Regions from separate parts of the Pseudomonas sp. MONT-RG-20F-20-E-7-02 genome, predicted to be linked through region 1. Evidence: predicted binding sites of a transcription regulator. Region 1 holds the regulator's gene; the other holds the start of a gene.
What was found. The regulator FliA, encoded in region 1, starts transcription of late flagellar genes. The targets are predictions, from matches to a motif close to CTAAAGTTTNNNNNNNNNNNGCCGNTAA.
Positions count from the first base shown of each region.

Region 1 (10,886 bases):
GACCACTTGCTTGTCGGCTTCGATGATGACGATACGGGTGTTGTCGTTGACTTCGGTCGGCACCAGGCCAAAACGCTGGCGGGTATCGATCACCGTCACCACGTTGCCGCGCAGGTTGATGATGCCCAGCACGTAGCTTGGCGCACCTGGCACCGGGGCGATCTCGGTGTAGCGCAGCACTTCCTGCACGCGCATCACGTTGATGCCGTAGGACTCATTGTCCAGCTTGAAGGTTACCCATTGCAGGATTGGATCATCGACCAAACCTTGTGCGGATGCTGACTTGTTCATTTCTCGGACCCCTTCAATTGCCGCTCAACACGGCGTATGTACTTCGCTGACCGCACTTGCATGCGGGCCTTATTGTTCAATCAACTGCGTTTGTTCTGTGGCATCGCTTTTACGGCACCGCTGGCGATCAACTCAGCCAGTTCGGCGACGTCGAGCAACGCGCACATGTGTTCAATCACGGTGCCTGCCAACCATGGCCGTTGACCCCGGTGGCTGCGCCATTTGATTTCATTCGGGTCCAGGCGCAACGAGCGGCTGACTTGATGCACCGCCAGCCCCCACTCGTAGCCCTGCACCGAGATCACGTACTGCAAACCCTGGCGGAAATCATCGCGGTAACGGTCGGGCATCACCCAACGCGCAGTGTCCAGCACCTTGAGGTTGCCGGCCTGGCTGGGCAGGATGCCGAGGAACCATTCCGGTTGCCCGAACAGTGGCGTCAGCTCCTGGCCTTCCAGCGAATAAATCGAGCCCAGGCACACCAGCGGCACCGCCAGGGTCAACCCGGCGACGTCGAACAACAGGCATTCGAACGGCTCGGCGGCCCATGACGGGCGGCCATCACCGGTGACCGGCGGCGGCGTGATGCTGGGCGGCAGGTGCACTTGCACCACGGGCTCGACCACCACCGGCGCGACCACGACCGGTGCAATCGGCACAACCACAGGCGCAACATGCGCGTCGCGGGCTTGTTCTTCAAGCACCGCCAGCTGGAATTCATCCAACGTGCTGTCGGGTTCTACAACGGCCGGTTCAAGTACCAGCAGCGGTTCCGGCAGTTCTTCTTCCGTCGCTTCCTGCAGCAAGGCATCCAGGTAGGATTCCAGTGCCAGTTGCGGCCGGGTCTTGAGTTCAACGGGACGGTTCATCACGCCACCTGCGCCACAAGTTGCTGCGACAGCAGGTGCTTAAGCAACGCGCGGTAGGCCAGCACGCCACGGCTTTTGCCGTCGAACTGCGACGGCGTCAGCCCGGCACGGCTGGCGTCACGCAGGCGCGTGTCCACCGGGATATAGCCGTTCCAAATGGTGTCCGGGTAGGCATCGCGCAATACCCGCAAAGTACCGAGGGACGCCTGGGTACGGCGGTCGAACAAGGTCGGCACAATGCTGAACGGCAGCGCTTGCTTGCGCGAGCGATTGATCATCGCCAAGGTGCTGACCATGCGTTCCAGACCTTTGACCGCCAGGTGCTCGGTCTGCACCGGGATCACCAGTTGCTGGCTGGCCGCCAAGGCGTTGACCATCAGCACGCCCAGCAGCGGCGGGCTGTCGATAATGGCGTAGTCGAAGTCCTGCCACAGTTGCGCCAGGGTCTTGGCGATCACCAGGCCCAGGCCGCTCTGCCCCGGCGACTGGCGCTCAAGGGTGGCCAGGGCGGTGCTGGACGGCAGCAGTGAGATGCTTTCGTTACTGGTGGGCAGCAACAGTTGCCCAGGCAAGTCGGCAGGCACGCTGCCTTTGTGCAGGAACAAGTCGTAGCAGCTGTGCTCCAGCGCATCCGGGTCGTAGCCGAAATAGCTGGTCATCGAGCCATGCGGGTCCAGGTCGACCACGACCACACGCTTGCCCGCCTCGGCCAGCAAGCCGGCTAAGGCGATGGAGGTGGTGGTCTTGCCGACTCCACCTTTTTGATTGGCAACTGCCCAGACTCTCATTCGGTTGGTTCCTCCCGGCAGGCGTTGGCGCGACCGAGACAGTGCATAAAATTAGTGAGCCGGTGACGGAGAATTGACGGCGCTCTGACGAACCGGCGGCTTAACGGTTGGCGGTGCAGTTTGTGTGCCAGCCCGCTTGAGTGCCGCATCCGGTGTGGCATTGGCCGTGCCGGTGCCGGTGAGGCTACGGCGTACATCCAGGTTGCGCGACACCACCAGCACCACACGGCGGTTGCGCGCGCGGCCTTCGGCGGTGGCGTTATTGGCCACCGGCTGGAATTCACCATAGCCCACCGACGCCAGCCGGCCAGGGTTCACGCCCTGCATGGCGAGCATGCGCACGATGCTCGCGGCACGCGCCGAGGACAGTTCCCAGTTGGTCGGGTACTGCGCGGTGGCAATCGGGAAATTGTCGGTAAAGCCTTCCACGTGGATCGGGTTTTCAAACGGCTTGAGGATCGCCGCCACCTTGTCGATGATGGTGAAGGCCTGGTCGCTCGGCATCGCGTCGGCGCTGGCGAACAGCAGGCTGGAGTTCAGCTCGATCTCCACCCACAGCTCATTGCCGCGCACGGTCATCTGGTTGGATTTAATCAGGTCGCCAAACGCGGCACTGATGTCATCGGCAATGCTTTTCAGTGGGTCGCTGGTGCCGCCCACGCCGGCGGCGGTTTCGTCGCTGTCGTTGACCAGCGGCTTGGCCGGGGTGACGGTCTTGGGCCGCTCTTCGCCGATAGGAATCGGCTTGAGGGCGCGGTCGGCGTCGTTGAACACACCGATCAGTGCCTGGGAAATCACCTTGTACTTGCCTTCGTTGATCGACGAGATGGAGTACATGACCACGAAAAACGCGAACAGCAAGGTAATGAAGTCGGCGTAGGACACCAGCCAGCGTTCATGGTTGACGTGCTCTTCAGGCTCGCGGCGGCGACGGCTCACAAACTCCCTCCTACACAAAGCATGCGCATCAATCCATGAAGCCCTGGAGCTTCAATTCGATGGAGCGCGGGTTCTCACCCTCGGCAATCGACAAGAGGCCTTCCAGCAACATTTCGCGGTAACGGGATTGGCGCATGGCGATCGACTTGAGCTTGCTGGCCACCGGCAGCAACACCAGGTTGGCACTCGCCACGCCGTAGATGGTGGCGACAAACGCCACGGCAATGCCGCTGCCCAACTGCGACGGGTCGGCCAGGTTGCCCATCACGTGGATCAAGCCCATCACCGCACCGATGATGCCGATGGTCGGCGCGTAGCCGCCCATGCTTTCAAACACTTTGGCGGCGTTGATGTCGCGGCTTTCCTGGGTGTAGAAGTCCACTTCGAGGATGCTGCGGATCGCTTCCGGTTCGGCACCGTCCACCAGCAATTGCAGGCCTTTGCGCGCGTAGCTGTCGGGCTCGGCATCGGCCACGCCTTCCAGGCCCAGCAGGCCTTCCTTGCGGGCGGTTAGGCTCCAGTTGACCACGCGGTCGATGCCGCCTGGCAGGTCGACGCGCGGCGGGAAAATAATCCACACCAGAATCTGCATGGCACGCTTGAACGAACTCAGCGGCGACTGCAACAACGCGGCACCCACGGTGCCGCCAATCACAATCAGCGCTGCCGGGCCGTTGGCCAAGGCGCCAAGGTGGCCGCCTTCAAGGTAGTTGCCGCCGATAATCGCGACAAACGCCATGGTGATGCCAATCAGGCTCAAGACATCCATCAGAGGCAGGCCTCCACCAGATGCTTGCCGATGTCGTCCAGGCTGTAGACAGCGTCAGCCAGGTCCGCCTTGACGATGGCCATGGGCATGCCATAGATCACGCAGCTGGCTTCGTCCTGCGCCCAGATCGCGCTGCCGCCTTGCTTGAGCAGGCGCGCGCCTTCACGGCCGTCGGCGCCCATGCCGGTGAGCACCACCGCCAGAACTTTGTCGCCGTAGGACTTGGCTGCCGAGCCGAAGGTGATGTCCACGCACGGCTTGTAATTCAAACGTTCGTCACCCGGCAGAATTTTGATCGTGCCACGGCCATCCACCATCATCTGCTTGCCACCCGGCGCCAGCAGCGCCAGGCCAGGACGCAGGATGTCGCCATCCTCGGCTTCCTTGACAGTGATGCGGCACAGCTTGTCCAAACGCTCGGCGAAGGCCTTGGTGAAGGCCGCCGGCATGTGCTGGATCAGCACGATCGGTGCGGGAAAGTTGGCCGGCAATTGCGTCAACACGCGCTGCAGGGCCACCGGGCCGCCGGTAGACGTGCCGATAGCGACCAGCTTGTAGGCTTTGCGCTTGGGCGCAGGCGAATGGGCGCTCGGTGCAGCGGCACGTACGGGTGGCGCCGCAGGGCGTGCCACGGGCGCAGGCGCCGGGCGTGCAAATGACGACGTCGGCGCAGCAGGCGCTGCCGCCGGTGCAGGCGCTGGCGCACTGAACAGGCTGCGACGGTTACTGCGCGAAATGCTGTGCACCTTCTCGCACAGCATCTGCTTGACCTTCTCGGGGTTGCGCGAGATGTCTTCGAAATTCTTCGGCAGGAAGTCCACTGCACCGGCATCCAGCGCATCCAGGGTGACCCGGGCGCCTTCGTGCGTCAGCGAGGAGAACATCAACACCGGAGTCGGGCAGCGCTGCATGATGTGCCGAACTGCGGTGATGCCATCCATCATCGGCATCTCGTAGTCCATGGTGATCACGTCAGGCTTCAACGCAATGGCTTGATCAATCGCTTCTTTGCCGTTGGTGGCCGTACCGACCACCTGAATCGTTGGATCGGCGGAAAGAATTTCCGAGACGCGGCGGCGGAAGAAACCCGAATCGTCCACCACCAGGACCTTGACTGCCATAAACACTCCGTTAGGCGGGGCGGGCATTACCGCCCAAGCCCCACCAGAATCAAATACGCCGTGCGGCGTAACGCTTGAGCATGCTCGGAACATCGAGAATCAGCGCGATCCGACCGTCACCGGTGATGGTCGCACCCGACATGCCCGGGGTTCCCTGCAGCATTTTGCCCAAAGGCTTGATGACCACTTCTTCCTGGCCCACCAACTGGTCGACGACAAAGCCGATCCGCTGAGTGCCCACGGAGAGAATCACCACATGGCCTTCGCGCTGCTCTTCATGCTTGGCCGAAGCCACCAGCCAGCGCTTGAGGTAGAACAGTGGAAGCGCCTTGTCGCGCACGATCACCACTTCCTGGCCGTCCACCACGTTGGTGCGCGACAGGTCGAGGTGGAAGATCTCATTGACGTTGACCAGCGGGAAGGCGAACGCCTGGTTGCCCAGCATCACCATCAGGGTCGGCATGATCGCCAGGGTCAACGGCACCTTGATGACGATCTTGGAGCCCTGGCCCTTGGTCGAGTAAATGTTGATCGAGCCGTTGAGCTGGCTGATCTTGGTTTTCACCACGTCCATGCCCACGCCACGGCCGGACACATCGGAGATCTCGGTCTTGGTCGAGAAGCCCGGGGCGAAGATCAGGTTGTAGCACTCGGTGTCGGTCAGGCGGTCGGCGGCGTCCTTGTCCATCACACCACGCTTGACCGCGATATTGCGCAGAATCGCCGGGTCCATGCCTTTGCCGTCATCGGTGATCGACAGCAGGATATGGTCGCCTTCCTGTTCCGCCGCCAGAATCACTTTGCCGTTGCGGGACTTGCCCGAGGCTTCGCGTTCTTCCGGGGTTTCGACGCCATGGTCGACGGCGTTGCGCACCAAGTGGACCAGCGGGTCGGCCAGGGCCTCGACAAGGTTTTTGTCGAGGTCGGTTTCTTCACCCACCAGTTCCAGGTTGATTTCTTTCTTGAGCTGGCGCGCCAGGTCGCGAACCAGGCGCGGGAAGCGGCCGAAGACTTTCTTGATCGGCTGCATCCGCGTTTTCATCACGGCGGTCTGCAAGTCTGCCGTGACCACGTCGAGGTTCGACACGGCCTTTTGCATGGCTTCGTCGCCGCTGTTCAGGCCCAGGCGCACGAGGCGGTTACGCACCAGCACCAGTTCGCCGACCATGTTCATGATGTCGTCCAGGCGCGCAGTATCAACGCGCACCGTGGTTTCGGCTTCACTGGCAGGCTTTTCGGCCACCGGCGCCGCTGCGGCACGCGCAGGTGCCGGAGCAGCTGCGGGGGCTGGAGCCGGAGCAGGTTTGGCGGCAGCTTTGGCCGGTGCAGGTTTCTCTGCCACTGGTGCGGCAGTTGCAGCCGCAGCGGCCGGGGCCACTTCGGTGAACTTGCCTTTGCCGTGCAATTCGTCGAGCAGGGCTTCGAATTCGTGATCGGAGATCAGCCCGTCGCCGGCAGGTTCAGCCTTGGCGGCTGGCGCTGCGGCGGTCGCGGCGGTCGCGGCGACTTCCGGCAAGGCTTCGGCCACAAACGTGCCTTTGCCGTGCAGTTGGTCGAGCAATGCTTCGAATTCGTCGTCGGTAATGTCGGTGCTGGCAGGCGCAGCCGGTGCTTGCGGTTCGGCGGCAGCAGGCGCCACTGCGTCGGCGGCGAACTGGCCTTTGCCATGCAACTGGTCGAGCAAGGACTCGAACTCAGCGTCGGTAATGTCTTCGCTGGTCGGCGTGGCAGGCGGGGCTGCGGGCGCAGCGGGTGCTTGCGGCGCTTCCGCCTCGGCCTTCACGGCGCTGAGGGAGTTGAGCAGCTGTTCGAACTCGCTGTCGGTCACATCCGCTTCAGGCTCGGCCACCGGCGCCGCTTCCACCACCGGCGCAGCCGTGGTGTCGGCAGGTTCGGCCAGGCGCGCCAGGGCGGCCAGCAGTTCCGGGGTGGCAGCCGTGATCGGGGCACGTTCGCGCACTTCGCTGAACATGCCGTTGACCGCATCCAATGCTTCGAGAATTACGTCCATCAGTTCCGAGTCGACGTGTCGCTCACCCTTGCGCAGGATGTCGAACACGTTCTCGGCGATGTGACAGCACTCCACCAGCTCATGGAGCTGGAGGAAGCCGGCGCCCCCTTTTACAGTGTGAAAACCGCGAAAAATTGCATTGAGCAGGTTCGCATCATCCGGGCGGCTTTCCAGCTCGACCAGTTGTTCGGACAGTTGCTCTAAAATTTCGCCGGCCTCTACAAGGAAATCCTGAAGGATTTCTTCATCGGCGCCGAAGCTCATGTGGGTGCTCCTTAGAAGCCTAAACTGGATAACAGGTCATCTACGTCATCCTGACCTGACATAACGTCTTCACGTTTATCGGCATGAATCTGCGGACCTTCACCCTTGGCGAGATGTTTTTGTGGATCTTTTTCCGAGAGGATCGCTTCGCGGTCATGTTCGATGCCGGCAAAACGATCAACCTGGCCGGCCATGAGCACCAATTTGAGCAGGTTGCTTTCCACTTCGGTGACCAATTGGGTCACGCGCTTGATCACTTGACCGGTGAGGTCCTGGTAATCCTGGGCGAGCAGAATGTCATTGAGGTTGCTGGCAACCGTGCGGTTTTCCTGCTCGCTGCGCGACAAAAAGCCGTCGACCCGACGCGCCAATTCACGAAACTCTTCCGCACCCACTTCCCGACGCATGAAGCGGCCCCAGTCAACGCTGAGGGCCTGCGCTTCGGTGGCCATGCCGTTGACCAGGGGCGTGGCGTTTTCCACCAGGTCCATGGTGCGGTTGGCCGCTGCCTCAGTCAGCCTGACCACGTAGGACAGGCGTTCGGTAGCATCGGTGATTTGCGAAATCTCTTCGGCCTGGGGCATATGCGGGTCAATCTGGAAATTGACGATCGCACTGTGCAGCTCGCGTGTGAGCTTGCCCACTTCCTGGTACAGGCCGCGGTCACGGGTCTGGTTGAGCTCATGGATTAACTGCACCGCGTCGCCGAACTGGCCTCTTTCAAGGCTGTCGACCAACTGGTGAGCATGCTTTTTCAGGGTCGACTCAAAATCGCCCTGTGACGTTTCTTTATGCTCCATAGCTCCCCCGTGGCAGCATCAATGACCGATGCGTTCGAAGATTTTTTCGATCTTCTCTTTCAAGGCCAGCGCAGTGAATGGTTTGACCACGTAACCGTTAACCCCGGCTTGGGCGGCTTCGATGATCTGTTCACGCTTGGCTTCGGCGGTCACCATCAACACAGGCAAGCTGCGCAGTTTTTCATCGGCGCGCACGTGACGCAGCAAGTCGATGCCGGTCATGCCCGGCATGTTCCAGTCGGTTACCAGAAAGTCGATGCTCCCGCTGTTGAGGATCGGAATCGCCGTAATGCCGTCATCCGCCTCGACCGTGTTGGTGAACCCAAGGTCACGCAACAGGTTTTTTATGATCCGCCGCATCGTTGAGAAGTCATCAACGATGAGGATTTTCATGTTCTTGTCCAATTCGACCTCCAAGCAGTCTTAAACGCGCCCAGCACCTGGACGCGCCATTTCAATCAACAGGCGTTACACAAAAAGGACTGCCCAGGGCACCACGGAACGAACCCGCGAAGGCTTGAAGCCTTCGCGGTAGCGTCTGCAGTGTCCCCACACTGCCTGTCAGCGCGCGCGCCACTCTCCCAATCGCCCCCGCAAGCGGGCTGCGCACTGGCTGTGCAACTGGCTGACACGCGATTCGCTGACCCCCAGGACCTCACCGATTTCCTTGAGGTTCAGCTCTTCGTCGTAGTACAGCGCCAACACCAGTCGCTCACGCTCCGGCAAATTGGCAATCGCATCCGCCAATGCGCCCTGGAAACGTTCGTCTTCCAGGTCGCGCGACGGTTCGAGATGAGCACTCGCGCCGTCCTCGTGCAGCCCTTCGTGTTCGCCGTCCTGCAACAGGTCGTCGAAACTGAACAGGCGGCTGCCCAAGGTATCGTTCAAAATCCCGTAGTAATCGTCGAGACTCAATTGGAGTTCGGCCGCAACTTCATGATCTTTAGCGTCACGACCGGTTTTTGCTTCAATTGCGCGAATTGCGTCACTGACCATTCGCGTGTTGCGGTGTACCGAGCGCGGCGCCCAATCCCCTTTACGCACCTCATCGAGCATCGCGCCACGGATACGGATGCCCGCATACGTCTCGAAACTCGCCCCTTTGCTCGCGTCGTATTTGGTCGACACTTCGAGCAAACCGATCATGCCGGCCTGGATCAGGTCTTCGACCTGCACGCTGGCGGGCAGGCGTGCCAGCAGGTGGTAGGCAATGCGCTTGACCAGGGGCGCATAGCGCTCGATCAGTTCGCCCTGGCTGTCACGTGCCGACTTTTTGTAAAGGTTGTAGCCGCTGGATGTCATAGCACAGGTCCCGCGCTCGTCTGATGCACCAATCGCTCGACGAAAAACTCCAGATGCCCCCGAGGGTTGGCGGGCAACGGCCAAGTATCGACCTTCTGGGCAATAGCCTTGAACGCCAGTGCGCACTTCGAACGAGGGAACGCTTCGTAGACTGCACGCTGCTTTTGCACAGCCTTGCGCACACACTCGTCATAAGGAACTGCGCCAACGTATTGTAAGGCGACATCGAGGAAGCGATCCGTGACCTTGGTCAACTTGGCGAACAGGTTTCGCCCTTCCTGCGGGCTTTGGGCCATGTTGGCCAGCACGCGGAAGCGGTTCATGCCGTAGTCACGGTTGAGCAGTTTGATCAGGGCATAGGCGTCGGTGATCGAGGTGGGTTCGTCGCAGACCACCAGCAGCACCTCTTGCGCGGCGCGCACGAAGCTGACCACGGACTCGCCGATGCCGGCGGCGGTGTCGATCACCAGCACGTCGAGGTTGTCGCCGATGTCGCTGAACGCCTGGATCAGGCCGGCATGCTGCGCCGGGCTCAGGTGCACCATGCTCTGGGTGCCCGAAGCGGCCGGCACGATGCGAATGCCACCGGGGCCTTGCAGCAGCACATCGCGCAGCTCGCAGCGGCCTTCAATCACATCGGCAAGGGTGTGTTTGGGTGTCAGCCCCAGCAACACGTCGACGTTCGCCAGGCCCAGGTCAGCATCCAGCAGCATGACGCGACGGCCAAGCTCTGCCAGGGCCAGGGACAAATTCACTGACACGTTAGTTTTCCCGACGCCACCTTTGCCGCCGGTCACCGCGATCACCTGTACGGGATGCATGCTGCCCATTTTATTTCTTTACCTTGTCTTGCTTAGACGCAGGCTACATGGCTTGGCCGCGTGAATCGCTTGCAGACCATCGATGTAGATACATTTCACGGTGTTCATCCTGACCCTCAACCCACCCGCTTGGCGGGGTTGTGGTAAAGGTCGGCGAACATATCGGCCATCGCTTCCTCGCTAGGCTCTTCTTGCATTTGCACACTGACAGCACGGCTGACCAACTGATGACGGCGCGGCAGATGAAGATCATCCGGGATCCGCGGCCCGTCGGTCAGGTAGGCGACCGGTAATTCATGACTGATAGCCAGGCTCAGCACTTCGCCCAGGCTCGCGGTTTCGTCGAGCTTGGTGAGGATGCAACCGGCCAGGCCGCAGCGTTTGTAGCTGTGGTAGGCAGCGGTAAGAACCTGTTTCTGGCTGGTGGTTGCAAGCACCAGGTAATTTTTCGACTTGATGCCACGCCCGGCCAGGCTTTCCAGCTGCATGCGCAGCGCCGGGTCACTGGCTTGCAGGCCGGCGGTGTCGATCAGCACTACGCGTTTGCGCAGCAGCGGGTCGAGGGCGTTGGCCAGGGACTGGCCCGGGTCAACGTGGGTCACCGACACATTGAGAATGCGGCCCAACGTCTTGAGCTGTTCCTGAGCGCCGATGCGGTAGCTGTCCATGCTCACCAGCGCGATATTCTGCGCGCCGTACTTGAGCACATAACGCGCAGCCAGCTTGGCCAGGGTGGTGGTCTTGCCCATGCCGGCAGGGCCGACCATGGCAATCACACCGCCCTCTTCCAGCGGTTCGATTTCCGGGGTGACGATCATGCGCGCCAGGTGCGCCAGCAACATGCGCCAGGCTTGGCGTGGTTCTTCAACTTCGGCGGTCAGCGCCAGCAGGTCGCGGGACAACGGGCCGGA
Region 1 covers NZ_JAKNQN010000001.1:421,070-431,955, reverse strand. Annotated here, with positions in the region: gene L8I05_RS01980 (chemotaxis protein CheW) at 1-291, opposite strand, end outside; gene L8I05_RS01975 (CheW domain-containing protein) at 372-1,160, opposite strand; gene L8I05_RS01970 (ParA family protein) at 1,160-1,948, opposite strand; gene motD (flagellar motor protein MotD) at 2,000-2,887, opposite strand; gene L8I05_RS01960 (flagellar motor protein) at 2,916-3,656, opposite strand; gene L8I05_RS01955 (chemotaxis response regulator protein-glutamate methylesterase) at 3,656-4,777, opposite strand; gene L8I05_RS01950 (chemotaxis protein CheA) at 4,827-7,052, opposite strand; gene L8I05_RS01945 (protein phosphatase CheZ) at 7,064-7,852, opposite strand; gene L8I05_RS01940 (chemotaxis response regulator CheY) at 7,871-8,245, opposite strand; gene fliA (RNA polymerase sigma factor FliA) at 8,414-9,154, opposite strand; gene fleN (flagellar synthesis regulator FleN) at 9,151-9,984, opposite strand; gene flhF (flagellar biosynthesis protein FlhF) at 10,092-10,886, opposite strand, start outside.

Region 2 (10,886 bases), on a different contig from region 1:
AGGCGCGGCTGCTGGGGATGCCCAAGGCGTGCAGGGCTTCGGAGGCGAGAAACTCACGGATCGAAGAGCGCAGCACCGCGCGGCCATCGCCCATGCGCGAGTAAGGCGTGAGCCCGGCGCCTTTGAGGTGCAGGTCCCAATGCTCGCCGGCCTCGTTGTACACCTCGCCCAGCAGCAACCCACGGCCATCGCCCAGTTGCGGGGAGTAGCCACCGAACTGGTGCCCCGAATAGACCATCGCCCGTGGTTCCGCTTCGGCCCACAGCTTGTGCCCGCTGAACAGCCCGGCAAACACTGGTGTTTCGGCCACGGCCGGGTCGAGGTCGAGCAGGGCCATGGCGGCGCTGCTCGCCACCACAAGGCGCGGTTCGTCGAGGGGGTCAGGCAATACGTGGGTTGAGAACGCGTCGCCCAGGCGTGCGAAGCGGTTGTCGAAGGTCAGTTCGTCGAGGGCTTTCACCGGCCATCTCCAGCAGAATGTCCGAGCATTCTGCTGGGGATAGGCGCGTTAGTCGAGTTTGCTCGGCGGCGGTTCCTGCACGCCGCCGTCGTTGGCGGGTTTGGCCGGGGTGTCGACTTCCACCAGTTTGTATTCCTGGCCATGGAGGTTCTTGAGGTAGACCTCCATCTGGCGGAACGAGATGTTGATGTGGTGGTTCTTGAACTCGCGGTTGATAAAGCGGTTCACCTCGTCGATCACCGGGTTGCGGTCACCGAGGTCGCGCACGTGCATGCGCAGTTCGTGGTCGAGGGTGCTTTCGCCGAAGTTGAGGAAGTACACGTGGGGTTCCGGCTCTTTGAGCACCCGTGGGTTTTCGCGCGCGGCCTTGAGCAGCAGTTCCTTCACCAGGTCGAGGTCGGAGCCGTAGTCCACACCGAGTTTCAGCGTGACTCGGGTGATGGTGTCGGTCAGCGACCAGTTGATCAGTTGCCCGGTAATAAACGTCTTGTTCGGGACAATGATGTCCTTGCGGTCGAAGTCGGTGATGGTCGTCGCGCGGATGCGGATCTTGCTCACCGTGCCCGACAGGTTGCCGATGGTGATGGTGTCGCCGATACGCACCGGGCGCTCGAACAGGATCATGATGCCGGAGATGAAGTTGGCGAAGATCTCCTGCATCCCGAAACCCAACCCCACCGACAGCGCCGCCACCAGCCATTGCAACTTGTCCCAGCTCACGCCGAGGGTGGACAGGGTGGAGACGAAGCCGACGCCGGCAATCACATACGACAGCAAGGTGGTGGTGGCGTAGGCGCTGCCTTGGGCCAAATCCAGCTTGGACAGCACCAGTACTTCCAGCAAACCGGGCAAGTTGCGCGCCAGGGCGAAGGTGATGCCGACGATGATCGACGCACCGAGCAAGTCGCCGATGCTGATCGGCACCATGCTGATATTGGCACCGGTGCCGCTGGTGTATTCGTAGAGCGTCACGTTGTCCAGGTAGGAGAACACGGTGATCAGGTCTTTCCACACCCAGTACAGCGCGGCGATAAAGCCGCCGAGCAAGGCCAGGCGGATCAGGCGCATCGACTGTTCGTTGACCTGTTCGATGTCCAGGGTCGGTTCTTCGATCACCGCTTCGCCATCACCGGCTTCCTTGGCCGCCTGGCGTTTGGCCAGGGCACGCGCGTAAGCCAGTCGCCGTGCGGCGACGCCCAGGCCGCGTACGAAGGTGGCTTCGATCACCAGCCAGAACATCAGCAGGTACAGGGTGTTGATCAGGCGGTCGCTGAGTTTGAGCGCGGTGTAGTAGTAGCCAAAGCACACAGCGATAAACAGGGCGACGGGCAGGGCGGTAAACACCAGGCCCACGGCTTTGCGAAACAGCGAGGCTTTTTCGTGGGTCGGGCTGTGCAGCAGCAGGCGGCCCAGCAGCCAGGCCATCAGCGCGTAGCAGGTCAGCACCACGCCGATACCCAGCACGTCGTCGGCCAGCGCCGCCGGTTGGTGTTCGGCAATGGCCACCACGGCCACCAGGGCCAGTACCACCAGCCCGAGCTTGCGCACCCAGCCTTGCAGGAATTCGACTTGGGGTTTTTCCCAGCGGAAGTGCAGTTCCGCCACGCCGCCCGACGCGAGGATCCGGTAAGCGGTGTAGAACACCAGCCACGCCTGGGCGATCTGCAGCAGGGCCGAGCCGAGGTTGGCGTTCTGCCCACGGGCGTCGATCTGCAGTGCGTAGCCGCACAGCGCCAGGCCCAGGGAAACCGGCATCGCCAGCAGGATATTGATCAGGATGGCCTGCGGCGTGTGCCACTGGCTGTCGCGCTTGAAGTGGCCGATGTCCAGGTGGACTTTGTTGAGGCGCTGGTAAAGCGCCTTGCGCCGCCATAGCAGTGCGCCGATCAACAGCAGCAACGGCAGGAACAGCAGCGGGCGCTGGGTCAGGCCGTCGTACAGTTCGCTGACGCTGGAGGCCCACGGCAGGGTGGTGATTTGCTTGCTCAGGTGTGCCGGTACGGTTTCCAGCCACTCGGTGTCCAACGGCTTGTTGCTGGGGATCCAGAACATTTGCTCGTCCAGCGTCGCGCGCAGAGTGGTGGCGGTGCTGAGCAGTTGTTTCTGGTTCAGTTGCAGGGTGATCGATTCGTTCAGCAGCGCGCTCAGCTCACGGCTCAGGCGCTCCAGCAGGTCGCTGCGGGTAATTGCCAGCTCCAGCAGGGTGCGGCGCAGTTGCGGGGTGACGTCTTCCGGCGGCTGGTTGGCCAGCAAGTTATCCACATAGGCGCTGGGCGAACTGATCGCCTCGCGCTGCTGGTTGATCTCGAACTGGTACAGGCGAATGTTGGCGATGTCGTCCGCCAGGTCGCGGTCCACGGTGAGGCGCGGCAGTGCCTGTTTTTGCTTATAAAGAATCTTGGAGAGCAGCAGGCTGCCCTTGAGCACGTTGATTTGCTCATCGAGTGCCGAGTCGCTTTGGGTCACGGTGTCCAGTTGCTGCTTGGTCTGCAGGTTTTTCTGGGTCAGGTCATTGAGGCGGTCGGTGCTCTTGAGCAGGTAGTCGGAGAGCTTCAGGTTGGCCGCGCTTTCGGTGGCCAACAGGCTGCTGCCGCCGGTTTTTTGCGCCTCGATGGACTGCTGGGTCACGGTCTGCTGGGACTGGGCCAGGCGTTTCTGGTTGATCAGGGTTTGCAGGTCCTGGATTTCCTGTTCCAGGCGGCTGGTCTTCTCGGTCGCCAGGTCGCGTTGGCTATTGCCCAGGTCTTGCAGTTGGCTGTTGCCCGCCAGTTCCTGGCGGCGCAGCGGAATCAAGGCGTTGAGGGCGGCGAGTTCGGCGTTCAGCAGGTTGCGCTGGTCGCCCGTGAGGGGCTTGCCGTTATCTTTGCCGGCTTTAAGGGTGGCGTTGATCTGCTGGATGCGGGTCTGGCTGTTGCTGATTTCGGTTTGGGCGCGCTCGGGGCGGGTCTGGGCGGCGATGGACATGCTGTTGGCATCCGCCATGTCCTTTTGCAGGTCGCCTTGCTGGGTCGTGCGCTGCACCAGCAATTGTTCGAGCTGCGGCACGGGCAGCGTGGCATAGCGTTGCGCCACCGGGATGACTTTGGTGGCCTTGAGCCGCACCAGTTCGCGCTGGTTATCGGTGGTCTGGCGCGGGGCGTCTTCCAGCTGGCGCTTGAGGTCGGTGAGGCGCTGCTCGTAATCCTGCTTGTTGCCCAGGTAGGTCAGGGTCTGTTGCAGGATGGTCTGCAGCGCCTTCATGTCGGCGTCGGGCAGCTTGCGGTCGGGCAGCTTGTCCAGGGTTTGCTGGATGGCCTCGGCGCTGGGCGCATCGGCGGCGTAAACGCTGCCCACACAAAGGGTCAGGCCTAGCAGGGCAGTGGCTAAAAAAGTGCGCAGAGTTGTCATGGATACCGGTCGAGCAAGGTAAAGAAGGTGGGGGCGTGGCGCCTAGCCCCGCAGTTTAGAGGAAGAGTCCAGGGCCTGGACGACTTCCTTCGGGGAATTTGACGCCGACTTTTCCGATTCTGTTCCCGTCCATGACCGCGACGGTCCACAGCGTGTTGTTCCACTCCACTTGGTCGCCCACCACCGGCGCACCGCCGACCTTCTGGGTGATGAAGCGGCTCAGTGGCATATCCGGGTCGATACCTTCGAGCTTGAGGCCGTACAGCGCCGACACCGCGCCCAGCTGGGCGTCGCCTTCGAGGACGAAATCGCCGAAGAAGCGCAGGTCGAGGCCACGTTGCGGCGCCTGGCTGAACAGTTTACCCAGGGCCGGCAGGTTGTGTTCGTGGCCGATCACGCAGAGCAAATCGTCGACTTCCAGCACCGTACTACCCGACGGATGGAGCAGTTGCTGGCCACGGAACAGCGCTGCGATCCGTGTGCCCTCGGGCATTTTCAATTCTCGCAGGGCTGCGCCAATGCACCATTTTTCCGCGCCCAGGCGGTAGACGAACAGCTCCCACTCGCTGGTGACGTGCACTTCCAGGGCCGCGCGGGAAATCGGCGCGGGGTCGGGCGGTACGGTGACTTTCAGCAGTTTGGCCACCCACGGCAGGCTGGTGCCCTGTACCAGCAGCGAGACCAGCACGATAAAGAACGCCAGGTTGAAGTACAGCTGCGCGTGGGGCAGGCCGGCCATCAGCGGGAATACCGCCAGAATGATCGGCACCGCGCCGCGCAGGCCGACCCAGGCGATAAAGGCTTTTTCGCGCCCGTGGAACGCCTTGAACGGCAGCAGGCCGACCATCACCGACAGCGGCCGTGCGAACAGAATCATCCACAGCGCCAGGCCCAACGCCGGCAGGGCAATGGGCAGCAAGTCATGGGGCGTGACCAGCAAGCCCAGCACCAGGAACATGCCGATCTGTGCCAGCCAGGCCATGCCGTCGAGCATATGCAAGATGCCATGACGGCTGCGCACCGGGCGGTTGCCGATCACCAGGCCGCACAGGTATACGGCGAGGAAACCGCTGCCGTGCAAGGCGTTGGTCAGGGCGAACACCACCAGGCCACCGGCGATCACCAGGATCGGGTACAGGCCGGTGGCCAGGTTGATGCGGTTGACCATCTGCAGCATCAGCCAGCCGCCGCCCAGGCCGACGATGCCGCCGATGCCGAATTCGCGGATCAGGTGGGTCAGCAGGCTCCAGTGCAGGCCGGTCTGGCCTGTGGCGAGCATGTCGATCAGGGTGACGGTGAGGAACACCGCCATCGGGTCGTTACTGCCGGATTCGATTTCGAGGCTGGCGGTAACCCGTTCGTTCAGGCCTTTGCCGCCCAATAGCGAGAACACCGCGGCGGCGTCGGTTGAGCCGACGATGGCGCCGATCAGCAAGCCTTGAATGATATTGAGGTCGAACAGCCAGGCCGCGGCCATGCCGGTGAGGCCGGTGGTGATCAACACCCCCACCGTCGCCAGCGACAACGCCGGCCAGAGTGCTACACGAAAACTCGCCACCCGCGTACGCAAGCCGCCGTCGAGCAGGATCACTGCCAAGGCGAGGTTGCCCACCAGGTAGGCGGTCGGGTAGTTGTCGAAAATGATGCCGCCGCCGTCGACGCCGGCGACCATGCCCACGGCCAGGATGATCACCAGAATCGGGATCCCCAGGCGGGACGAAAGAGAACTCACCAGAATGCTCGCACCCACCAGCAACGCGCCGATCAAGAACAGGCTGTTGATGGTCGTCGCATTCAAAGGCAGTACTCCAGAGCTGGGAAGACGGGGCGCAAACTGACCATGCAGTCTGCGTGCCAGCGATTCTAACCTGTTGAATTGCTGCGCTGTCAAAAGATCGTTCCCACGCTCTGCGTGGGAATGCTTCGCTGGACGCTCTGCGTCCGCTTTTAAGGCGTGACGCGGAGCGTCACAGGCTGCATTACCACGCGGAGCGTGGGAACGATCAATCACCGGTGTCGGTTACAGACGGAAACGCCCCACCATCCCATTCAAATCCACCGCCAGGCGCGACAGCTCACTGCTCGCCGCACTGGTCTGGCTGGCGCCCGTGGCCGATTGCACCGACAAATCACGAATGTTCACCAGGTTGCGGTCCACTTCCCGCGCCACCTGCGCCTGCTCTTCGGCTGCGCTGGCGATCACCAGGTTGCGTTCGTTGATCTCCACGATTGCGGTGTTGATGGTGTCCAGCGACATCCCGGCGCCTTTGGCGATGTTCAGCGTCGATTCGGCCCGCTCGGTGCTGTTACGCATCGAATCCACCGCGTGCTCGGTGCCGGCCTGAATGCTGCCGATCATGCGCTCGATCTCGCTGGTCGACTGCTGGGTGCGATGAGCCAGGGCCCGCACTTCATCCGCCACCACGGCAAACCCACGCCCGGCTTCACCGGCGCGCGCGGCTTCAATGGCGGCGTTCAGCGCCAGCAGGTTGGTCTGGTCGGCCAGGCCGCGAATCACGTCGAGTACCTTGCCGATATCCCGCGATTCATTCGCCAGGTCGCCGATCAAGGTGGCCGTGGCTTGCACGTCGCCGCTCATGCGTTCGATGGCGCTGACGGTTTCCTGCACCAAATCACGGCCATCGCCAGCAGAAGTGGTGGCGGCGCGCGAGGCTTCGGAGGTGCTGACCGCATTGCGCGCGACTTCTTCGACGGCGCTGGTCATCTCGTTGACGGCGGTGGCGGCTTGTTCGATTTCGTTGTTCTGCTGGGTCAGGCCACGGGCGCTTTCGTCGGTGACGGCATTCAGCTCTTCGGCCGCCGACGCCAGCTGGGTGGCGGAACCGGCGATGCGTTGCAGGGTGTCGCGCAACTTGTCCTGCATCTTGGCCATGGCGGCCAGCAGGCGGCCGGCTTCGTCGTTGCCGTCGACCTTGATCGGGCGCGTCAGGTTGCCTTCGGCGACTTCCTCGGCGGCCTCAAGTGCCTGGGAAATCGGCACGGTGATGCTGCGGGTCAGCAGCCAGGCGAACAACAAGGTCAGCGCCGTGGCCACGATCAGCAGGCCCACCACCAGCTCAAACGCCATGTCGTATTGGTCTTTGGCTTGCTGGTTGGTGGCGTTGGCCATCTTGTTGTTGATGTCCAGCAGGCGTGTCAGCACAGCGTTGACCTGCTCGGAGTTGCTGAGCAATTCGGTGTTGAGCAAGTTGCGCAGGTCGTCGATCTGGTTGGCGCGAGACAAGCTCTTCATGCGCTCTTCGATCTGGTGGTACTGGCCGAGCAAACGCACGTATTCGTCGTAGGCCGCGCGCTCTTCGCCACTCTCGATGAGTTTTTCGTACACGCCCTGGGCGGTGCGGATCTGCTGGTTGCGCAGTTCAAAGGCTTCCAGGGTTTTTTGCTGCACGTCCGGCTCGCGGTTGGTCAGCAAGCGGTACGACAGCACGCGCAGGCGCAGGGTCAGCTGGGTGAATTCGTCGAGGGCGCGAATGCTTGGCACGCTGGACTGGGTGATGTCTTCGGTGGCAGCACGGATCTTGCTCATCTGGTTCAGGGCGAACACACCGAGAAACAACATGAGTGCACCAATAAACGCAAAGCCAAGAAAGGCGCGCGGCGCGATATTCATATTACGAAGAGACATGCTGGAGTCCTGGGGAGAAGCGCGATCCGTGCGGCCATGAGACGGGGTGTGCATCTTCTATCGGCCATGCGACTAAAGTCTTAAGGGGGCGCGCGCTTTTGTCGCATCTGACGAGGGGTTGGACGGATTCAGGAACCAGATGGGGTAAATGCAGTCACTAAGGCTCGAAAGCGCGGCCCGGCCCTTAAAAATCGGGCTGCGCGCCGGGGATAACCCTGGCTTCCGAGGTGATTTTTCTTTATCGTCACCGCCCTTTGAAAAAGCCCGAGAAATCAAAATGTTAGAAGCATCCCTCAGCCAGCTTGAACAGCTTGTCACTGACCTCGTACAACAAAACCAGGACCTGCTCGGCAGCAATGAATCCCTCAAGGCGGAACTGGCCCGTGCCAAGGATGAAAACGACAGCCTGCAACTGAACCTGATGGAACAGGAAGAAAAACACGGCGCCACTGCCGCGCGCATCCAGGCCCTGGTTGAGCGTGTGAGCGCAGGTCCTGTCGGCGCATGAATGAAGGGATAAAGGTCGTTTCGATTCTCGGAGAGGATTACTCGATCAAGGCGCCGGAAGGGGAAGATCAAACCCTGATGCACGCCGTGACCATGCTCAAGGCCTCCCTGGCCACCACCAAGAAAAAGTACCCGACCCTGATCGGTGACAAATTATTGGTACTGGCCGCGCTGAACCTGTGCGCCGAGCAGATCGAAATGCAAAAGCATCACCAGCAGGAACTCGACCGTTACCAAGAGCAAGTCAGCGCCACGGTCGAAGTGATTTCCAAGGCGATCGGAACGCCTTAGAACCACGCATCCTGCATCCCCAGGCACGTGTCATCGCGTGCCTCCAGAATCGCCAGTTCATGATGGCAGCTCGGCACTTCCCAGGTCAGGAAGTACCGAGCGGCCTGGAGCTTGCCTTTATAGAAGGCAACATCCGCCGTATGGCCCTTGGCCAAGCCTTCCTCGGCGCGAATCGCCTGTTCCAGCCAGCGCCAGCCAATCACCGTGTGCCCGAACACCTTCAAGTACAGCGCCGAATTTGCCAGGCTGCTGTTGACCTTGCCCTGGGCGAGATCCGTCAGCAGGCCAATCGTCACGCTTTGCAGGCGATTAACCAACTGCTCCAGAGGTTCTCGCAGGGCCATGAGTGACGGGTACTGCTGCGCCCGTGCGCCGGTTTCGGCGATCAAACGGATCAGTTGCTTGAGGCCCGCACCGCCATTCTGCGCGAGCTTGCGCCCGAGCAAGTCCAGCGACTGGATGCCGTGGGTGCCTTCGTGGATCGGGTTCAGGCGGTTGTCGCGGTAGTACTGCTCCACCGGGTATTCGCGGGTGTAGCCATGGCCGCCGAGAATCTGGATCGCCAGCTCGTTGGCCTTGAGGCAGAACTCCGATGGCCAGGATTTGACGATAGGCGTAAGCAGGTCCAGCAGTTCGTGGGCTTGCTTGCGTTCGGCGTCGGTTTCCAGGGTTGTGGTGTCATCGAACAGCCGCGCGGCATACAGGCCAAGGTCGAAGGCGCCTTCCACGTAGGCTTTTTGAGTCAGCAGCATGCGCTTGATATCGGCGTGCTGAATGATCGAGACCGGCGCGGTGCTGGGGTCTTTGCTGTCCGGCAGGCGACCTTGCGGGCGTTCGCGGGCGTATTCCAGCGAGTAGAGGTAGCCGGCATAACCTAGCATGACTGCGCCCATGCCCACGCCGATGCGCGCCTCGTTCATCATCTGGAACATGCAGCTCAAGCCCTGGTGCGGTTTGCCTACCAGATAGCCGACGCAATTACCGTTATCGCCGAAGTTAAGCGCCGTGGACGTGGTGCCGCGCCAGCCCATCTTGTGGAACAGCCCGGCCAACAGCACGTCATTGCGCGCGCCCAGGCTGCCATCCTCGTTGACCAGGAACTTGGGCACGATAAACAGCGAAATGCCCTTTACCCCGGCCGGCGCGTCCGGCAGCTTGGCGAGCACCATGTGCACGATGTTTTCCGACAGCGGATGGTCGCCACCGGAGATGAAGATCTTGTTGCCCTTGAGCCGATAAGTGCCGTCAGCCGCAGGCTCTGCCCGTGTACGAATATCCGACAAGGACGAGCCGGCATGCGGCTCGGTCAGCGCCATGGTGCCGAAGAAGCGGCCGTCGATCATCGGTTGCAGGAAGCGCTGCTTCTGCTCCTCGGTGCCGAAGCTTTCAATCAGGTTGGCCGCGCCCATTGTGAGGAACGGGTAGGAGGTCGAAGCCGCGTTGGCCGACTGAAAGTGCGCAAAGCATGCCTGGGACAGCAACGTCGGCAGCTGCATGCCGCCTGCTTCGAAACTGCGCGCGGCGTTGAGAAAGCCCGCTTCGAGAAACGCGTCCACGGCCGGTTTCACTTCCGGAATCAGGATCGCCTGGCCGTCTTCATAGCGCGGTTCGTTTTCGTCATTCTTGCGGTTATGCGGCGCGAAGTACTTCTCGGCAATGCTACGCGCGGTGCTGATGGCCGCATCGAAGGTCTCGCGGTTGTGCTCGGCAAACCGCTCGCGCTGGGTCAGGCCCTCGGCATCGAGGACTTCGTACAGCTCGAAAGCCAGATTGCGGGAACTGAGCAGCGTCTCGGACATGGCGGCTTACCTGTGTGGGGATAGGCCTGAGTCTAAGTGCGCGAATAGAGGCTGGATAGCAAGATTGATTTGCGTGATGCAGAGGCAGAACGAGGGTCGAAGGTGGGATGCGGTCAATGTGGGAGCTGGCTTGCCTGCGATGAGGCAGTACCAGCCGACACCTTTGTCACTGACCCGCCGCTATCGCAGGCAAGCCAGCTCCCACATTTTGACCGCGTTTCGTCAGTTAGCCGATGGTCATCAGGCTGGCGTTACCGCCCGCCGCAGCGGTGTTAACACTCAACGCCCGCTCAATCACCAGGCGCTCCAGCGCAATCGCCGTCTCACCTTGCGACAAACCATGCACGCCAACAATCGCGCCACCGCGTTGCGCCACTTGCTGGCACACCGCACGCAGTTGGTCGGAGTCGCCGTGGTGCAAGACTGCGTCGAACACCACTTCGTCCTTGGTCCAGTCGGCCACGCGCTTGATCTTCGCCTGAACGTCCTTCGGCAGGCGTGGGAACAATGCCTTGGTCAGGTCAGTTTCCGGCCATACCGCCGAACCGCCGACGGCCAGCACTGCCGCCAGTTGCGTCAGCAGGTCGCCTTCGACGTCCGCCAGACACAGCACGTGCTCGCGGGGCAGGATCGCGTAGCTGTTGCGCTCGCCAGTCGGGCCGGCCAGTTGGCGGGTGATACCGCTTTGCGACTGCGCGGCAAACTGGCTGCACAGCGCGCTCAGCTCGCTGAACTTATTGCTGTCGGCCCAGGTTTTCAGGGCGGTCAGCGGTTGGCTCATGGCATCGCGCAGGCG
Region 2 covers NZ_JAKNQN010000005.1:349,116-360,001, forward strand. Annotated here, with positions in the region: gene selO (protein adenylyltransferase SelO) at 1-460, opposite strand, end outside; gene mscK (mechanosensitive channel MscK) at 509-3,847, opposite strand; gene L8I05_RS17290 (potassium/proton antiporter) at 3,903-5,645, opposite strand; gene L8I05_RS17295 (methyl-accepting chemotaxis protein) at 5,868-7,493, opposite strand; gene L8I05_RS17300 (hypothetical protein) at 7,771-8,001, shown strand; gene L8I05_RS17305 (cell division protein ZapA) at 7,998-8,291, shown strand; gene L8I05_RS17310 (acyl-CoA dehydrogenase) at 8,288-10,090, opposite strand; gene putA (trifunctional transcriptional regulator/proline dehydrogenase/L-glutamate gamma-semialdehyde dehydrogenase) at 10,317-10,886, opposite strand, start outside.
Region 2: the regulator FliA is predicted to act here: its motif matches at 7,551-7,578, upstream of L8I05_RS17295 (methyl-accepting chemotaxis protein).